2 regions of the Nitrobacter sp. genome follow, and region 2 is predicted to be linked to the other one. Evidence: predicted binding sites of a transcription regulator. Region 2 holds the regulator's gene; the other holds the start of a gene.
What was found. The regulator PhoB, encoded in region 2, activates phosphate uptake and scavenging genes when phosphate is short. The targets are predictions, from matches to a motif close to TGTCATNNANCTGTCAT.
Positions count from the first base shown of each region.

Region 1 (3,413 bases), on a different contig from region 2:
AAGTCTTCCCAGAATATACTATGTAAACAAGAGGCAGTTCCGGGCCGCGGAAACCTCAAACCCCGCGCCAGTTTGCGCGGAAACGGGCCGGAGGGCGGGAAGCGTCGCGTGAGTATTCCGAATATTATTACACTCGGTCGCATTCTGCTGGTGCCGATCATTATCTGGGCTATCGCCTCCAATCAGATGGAAATCGCTTTCGCGATCTTTGTGGTCGCCGGTGTCAGCGATGCGGTGGACGGGTTTCTCGCCAAGCGTTTCAACATGGCGAGCGAACTGGGTGCGCTCCTGGATCCCCTGGCCGACAAGGCGCTGCTGGTCTCGATCTTCGTGACACTGGGCATCCTGGGCGCCGTTCCCCGCTGGCTCGTGATCCTCGTCGTTTCGCGCGATATCATGATTGTCGGGGCCGTGATCGTGTCGTGGCTGTTCAACAAGCCGATACCCATGAAGCCGCTGATGGTCTCGAAGCTCAACACGGGAGTACAGGTTGCGTTCGCCGCGCTGGTGTTGGCCGCGCTGGGTTTCGGGTTCGATTCCTCGCCCTACGAGGGCGTTCTGATGGCCGCCATCGCGATCTTGACCCTGGTTTCGGTCTCCCTCTATCTCGTGGAGTGGGGACGCCACATGAGCACCATCGAGCAGAAATGAGGATCGCTCAATGGTGCGTTGGATTTGGCATGGAGGAGATGCGTGGCAGGCCGCCCCGGACCCCGTCAGCTCGCATTCGCGCTACCGCATGCGGAAAGCCTTTCGCGGGACGATTTTCTTGAAGGATCAGCGAACGCGGCGGCACTGTCGCTGATCGAGAGCTGGCCGGAATGGCCGAACCGGATCATGCTGCTTGCCGGCCCCGAAGGCTGCGGCAAGAGCCATCTTGCCGCGATCTGGGCGGAGCAGGCGGGCGCACGCTCGATGTCCGCGCATGGCCTGACCGCTGCGGCGGTGCCGGGGGCGCTGGCGACGGGTGCGCTCGTGGTCGAGGATATCAACCCGCCTGCCTTCGACGAGCCGGCCCTGTTTCACTTGATGAATCTTGCCCGCGAGGACGGCGCCTTCGTCCTGCTGACGGCGCGGGAGCCTCCCGCCTCGCTCGACATCGGATTGCGGGACCTGCGGTCTCGGCTGCGCGCCGTGCCTGTGGTTACGCTGCAGCCGCCCGACGATCACTTGCTTCGGGCGCTGATCGTCAAGTTCTGTGCGGACCGCCAGATGAATATCGACGAGACCGTCGTCAACTTCATCGCCACGCGGACCGAGCGGTCGTTCGCCGCGGTCCGCCACGCTGTCGACCAGCTCGATGCGGAATCCTTGCGACTCGGCCGGCCGGTGACGCGCGCGCTCGCCGCCGAATTGCTGCGCGATCGAAACTGAAAACCGGATCCTCGGTCATGTGGTCCCGGTTGGACGATCTTGACGCGCCAGCGTTCCGGAACGTCAATGTCATTGAAACGTCATTGAGCTGGCCCATGGTTCGGCGCTGTTTGCGCGGCCTGCGGCCCGACTCGATGCGATATGGACCAATACCTCCATGGATTCCGTTCAAGCTATTGTAGTTGAAGGTAAAAAAGCAGAACCGGAGCAGGGCTCCGCGATCCGGACCAGCCCGGAGCGGTTCATTAATCGGGAGCTGTCCTGGCTGCATTTCAATCGCCGGGTGCTCGAGGAGTCGGTCAATCCGGGCCATCCCGCGCTCGAGCGCGTCCGCTTCCTGTCGATTTCCGCCAATAACCTTGACGAGTTCTTTATGGTCCGGGTCGCCGGCATCAAGGCGCAGGTGCGGGAAGGAATCACGGAGCGCAGTCCGGACGGGTTGACCCCGTCGGAACAACTCGCGCTCATCAACGAGACCGTCTCCAACCTCGCAAACGACCAGCAGGCGATCTGGCGGGATCTGCGCAACGTGCTGACCGAAGTTGGCATTGTCCTGATCGACGGCAAGGACGTGACCAAGGCCGAGCGGTCATGGATCGCAGATCACTTTCTCCACAATATCTTCCCCTTGCTGACGCCGCTCGCCATCGATCCGGCGCACCCGTTTCCGTTCATTCCGAGCCTCGGCTTCACCATCGCGCTACAACTCGCGCGCTCCTCCGACGGCAAGCCGATGAATGCGCTGATCCGCATGCCCGGCAAGATCGACAGATTTTTGCGGCTGCCGCCGGCAGCCAAGGACGACCCCGTCAGGCTGATCACGCTTGAAGGCGCCACCAGCCTGTTCATCAACCGGCTGTTCCCGGGCTACACGGTCAAGGGGCAGGGGGCGTTCCGCATCATCCGGGACTCCGAACTGGAAATCGAGGAAGAAGCGGAAGATCTGGTTCGCCTGTTCGAGACCGCATTGAAGCGCCGCCGCCGCGGCTCGGTCATCCGGCTTGAGATCGAAGCCGCGATGCCGGCCGAGCTGCGCGCATTCGTGCAGCGGGCGCTATCGGCCACCGACGACGAAGTGTTGCTGGTGGACGGCGTCCTGGCCATGAACGAGCTGTCGCAACTGACGCGGCTCGACCGGCCCGATCTCGAATTCGTGCCCTACGTCCCGCGCCACCCGGAACGCGTGCGCGATCACGGTGGCGACGTGTTCGCCGCGATCCGGCAGAAGGATCTGATCGTTCATCATCCTTATGAATCGTTCGACGTTGTCGTGCAGTTCTTGCAGCAGGCCGCGCGCGATCCTGATGTCGTCGCGATCAAGCAGACGCTCTATCGCACCTCAAACAACTCGCCGATTGTACGGGCCTTGGCGGAGGCGGCGGAGGCGGGCAAGTCGGTTACGGCGCTCGTCGAACTCAAGGCGCGGTTCGATGAAGAAGCCAACATCCGCTGGGCGCGCGATCTGGAACGCGCCGGTGTGCAGGTGGTTTACGGTTTCATCGAACTGAAGACGCATGCCAAGTTGTCGATGGTGGTGCGTCGGGAGGGCGGAGGTCTCACGACCTACGTTCACACCGGGACTGGCAATTATCACCCGGTGACGGCGCGCATCTATACTGATTTGTCGTACTTCACGTCGGATCCGGCCATCGGCCGCGATGCCGCCCGCGTCTTCAATTACATCACAGGCTACGCCGAGCCGAGCGACATCGAGAAGATGGCGGTGTCGCCGCTGACCTTGCGCAACCGCATTCTCGATCACATTCGTGGAGAGACCGCTTTCGCCCGCCAAGGCAAGCCGGCTGCGATCTGGATGAAGATGAATGCGCTGGTCGACCCCGATATCATCGATGCGCTGTATGAAGCATCGCAAGCCGGCGTTTCTGTGGAGCTGATCGTACGCGGCATTTGCTGCTTGCGGCCCGGAGTTCCCGGATTGTCGGAGAACATTCGTGTTAAGTCCGTGATCGGGCGGTTTCTGGAACACGGCCGGATTTACTGTTTCGGCATGGGGCACAACATGCCGGGTCCGAAAGCGG
Region 1 covers NZ_JBPPLY010000003.1:39,447-42,859, forward strand. Annotated here, with positions in the region: gene ACS3WB_RS04695 (CDP-alcohol phosphatidyltransferase family protein) at 109-651, shown strand; gene ACS3WB_RS04700 (HdaA/DnaA family protein) at 694-1,374, shown strand; gene ACS3WB_RS04705 (RNA degradosome polyphosphate kinase) at 1,532-3,413, shown strand, end outside.
Region 1: a site for PhoB is predicted at 1,442-1,458, ahead of ACS3WB_RS04705 (RNA degradosome polyphosphate kinase). Genes of this name have one in related genera too.

Region 2 (3,413 bases):
CACCGCCAAGGTCGAGGAACTGATCGACGAACTCAAGGATCAATACACCATCGCGATCGTCACCCATAACATGCAGCAGGCGGCGCGCGTCTCCGATTCCACCGCCTTCATGTATCTCGGCGAAATGGTCGAGTTCGGACCGACCAACAAGCTCTTCACGTCGCCTGCCGACCGCCGCACCCAGGATTACATCACAGGCCGCTTCGGCTGACGCTACGCGCGCATGCGCGGGGAGAATTGAAATGGCTTTCGAACACACCGCCAGGGCTTTCGACGACGATCTGCAGGAGTTGACGCGGCTCGTTTCCGAGATGGGTGGTCTTGCCGAGCGGCAGATTGTAGAGTCCGTGGATGCATTGATCCGTCGCGACACCGCGCTCGGCGCGCGCGTCGTCGACACCGACGCCGAGATCGATCGATTGCAGCGCATGATCGAGGAGCGTGCGGTACGCACCATCGCGCGGCGGCAACCGATGGCGGTGGACCTGCGCGCGATCGTCGGCGCCATGCGGGTCGCCATCGATCTGGAGCGGATCGGCGATCTCGCCAAGAACATCGGCAAGCGCGTGGTCGCGCTCGACAGCGATTTCCATCCCCTGAAGCTGATCCGCGGTCTGGAGCACATGACCGACCTCGTGCAGTCCCAGGTCAAATCGGTGCTCGACGCCTATGCGGCGCACGACCTGCCGTCGGCGATGGCGGTCTGGAAGGGGGACGAGGAGGTGGACGCCATCTGCACCTCTTTGTTCCGCGAACTCCTGACCTACATGATGGAAGACCCGCGCAATATCGGGTTATGCATCCACCTGATGTTCTGCGCCAAGAACATCGAGCGGATCGGGGATCACGCCACCAATATCGCGGAGACCGTTTTTTATATGATCGAGGGCCAGCAGATGCTCGACAAGCGTCCCAAGGGCGATATGACGGGATTTGCGTCGGTTTCGGGAAATTGAAACGGCAGCAGGCGGACACCAATGACTGCACGCATTCTGGTTGTCGAGGACGAGGAGGCGCTGACCACGCTTTTGCGATACAACCTCGAGGCCGAGGGTTACGAGGTCGAAGCGGTGGCGCGTGGCGACGAAGCCGATACGTGGCTGAAGGAGCGCATCCCCGACCTTGTGGTGCTAGACTGGATGCTGCCGGGTCTGTCCGGCATCGAACTGTGCCGCCGCCTGCGGGCGCGTCCCGAGACCAGGCAGCTTCCGATCATCATGCTGACTGCCCGCGGCGAGGAGAGCGAGCGGGTGCGGGGGCTTGCGACCGGCGCCGACGACTACGTCGTCAAGCCGTTCTCGGTGCCCGAGCTTCTGGCGCGGGTGAAGGGGCTGTTACGGCGCGCGAGCCCGGAGCGGCTCGCGACGATCCTGAGCTTTGGCGACATCGAACTCGACCGCGACAAGCACCGCGTCTGGCGTTCCGGCCGGCAGGTCGATCTCGGTCCGACCGAGTATCGGCTGCTGGAATTCTTCCTCGAGCATCCCGGCCGGGTGTTCAGCCGCGAGCAACTGCTCGACAGCGTCTGGGGCCGCGACATCTACATCGACGAGCGCACCGTGGACGTTCACATCGGCCGGCTGCGCAAGCTACTCAATCCCGATGGCGGGCCTGATCCGATCCGCACTGTGCGCGGCGCTGGCTACGCGCTGGACGAGCAGTTTGCGAAGGCGGCTGAGTAAATCGCCGTCTCCCACTGCGAACGCATAGGCCGGGAACATCTCTGTTTTGATAGGAGGCGATCAGCGCTGTCGTGATAACGGCGGCAGTGCTCATGGGTCCCTGCGTTCAGGCAGGGAAGACATCATGCAAGCCGTTTACCGCGCCTTCGGCGAGTGCCGGCGCCGGTCTGCGGCCGGCTGATAGGCGATGCGCGAGTGGTGCGCGCAGTAGGGCAGGCCGGAGAGCGCCTTGCCGCCGCAGAAGAAGAAATCCGGTGTCGAGGGATCGCCGACCGGCCAGTGGCAGGTGGCTTCGCTGAGTTCGAGCAGCGACAGCCGCTGGCTCATCGGCACCACATTGTCGTAGGCGATCGGATCCGGCTCGAGCTCGACCTCGAAGGCATGCGCGAGCGCGGTGTTGCCGCGGGAAACGGGACGTGACACCCGCATCATGTGCTGGGCCGGACGGGCCTTGCGCGGCCGTGGAACCGCTGATGAAGGGCTTTTGGCGCGGCCCGACAGACCGAGCCGGTGTACCTTGCCGATTACCGCATTGCGCGTCACGTTGCCGAGTTCGGCGGCGATCTGACTTGCGGAGAGACCCGCCTCCCAAAGCTTTTTCAGTTGCTCGACGCGGTCGTCGGTCCAGGTTATCACCGTCATCGCACGTTTCCCTTGTGTCACGCGTGCCTGCGCTAAGGCCGCACCTGAAAGCGTTCCCCTGAAAACCCGTGTGGGCAGAATCCCTTAGCCCTCGCCGGGCGGAAAAATCGCCAGGACGCTTACGCCGAGAACAGGGACCTTCGAGGATCAAAAACGCCGCACGAGATGTCGTATCCGACGGCTCTAACGCTACAATATGGCGTGACTCACGCGCAAGAGTCCGGCCCGGCAGCGTCCACATGTTCTACCAAAAAATCGAAAAATCGGTGCTTTATGCGACTTTCACGCATCACCGCCGCGCAAGGGAAATATTGACAGTGATCGCTGCACACCTAGAATAACCTCACGTGCCGCCCGGAAAGGCGGCACGTTTCGTTTCCGGAGCCGACAGTTGATCGATCGCCACAGCGCGGTCGGATCGATCCGCTCCCACCATCAACCGGCAAACCATTATGATCACAGCCGCGGCGTCCCATCTGTTGCCCGTTTTCGCAAGAGCCGATCTCTCGTTCGAGAGCGGCGAGGGCGCGTGGCTGGTCGGTTCTGACGGCGAACGCTATCTCGACTTCACCAGCGGCGTTGCCGTGAACGCGCTCGGCCATTGCCATCCGCATCTGGTCGCCGCGCTTCAGGCGCAGGCGGCAAAGCTCTGGCACGTCTCGAACCTGTTCAAGTCGCCGGACGGCGAGCGGCTGGCGGCGCGGTTGTGCGGGCAGAGCTTCGCCGACTTCGTCTTCTTCGCCAATTCCGGCGCCGAGGCGGTGGAGTGCGCGATCAAGGTGGTGCGTCGCTATCATGCCTCCAGGGGCCATGCGGAACGCTATCGCATGGTCACTTTCGAGGGCGCCTTCCACGGCCGCACGCTGGCGACGCTGGCCGCTACCGGCTCGGCGAAATATCTCGAAGGGTACGGTCCGCCGGTGGACGGCTTCGATCAAGTGCCGCTCGACAATATCGACGCCGTGAAGAAGGCGATCGGTCCTGCGACTGCCGGCATCCTGATCGAGCCGCTGCAGGGCGAAGGAGGCGTGCGCGAGCCGTCCCATGCGTTCTTCCGGGCGCTGCGTCAGATCTGTGACGAACACGGCC
Region 2 covers NZ_JBPPLY010000018.1:20,643-24,055, forward strand. Annotated here, with positions in the region: gene pstB (phosphate ABC transporter ATP-binding protein PstB) at 1-211, shown strand, start outside; gene phoU (phosphate signaling complex protein PhoU) at 243-956, shown strand; gene phoB (phosphate regulon transcriptional regulator PhoB) at 978-1,682, shown strand; gene ACS3WB_RS14175 (GcrA family cell cycle regulator) at 1,818-2,324, opposite strand; gene ACS3WB_RS14180 (aspartate aminotransferase family protein) at 2,777-3,413, shown strand, end outside.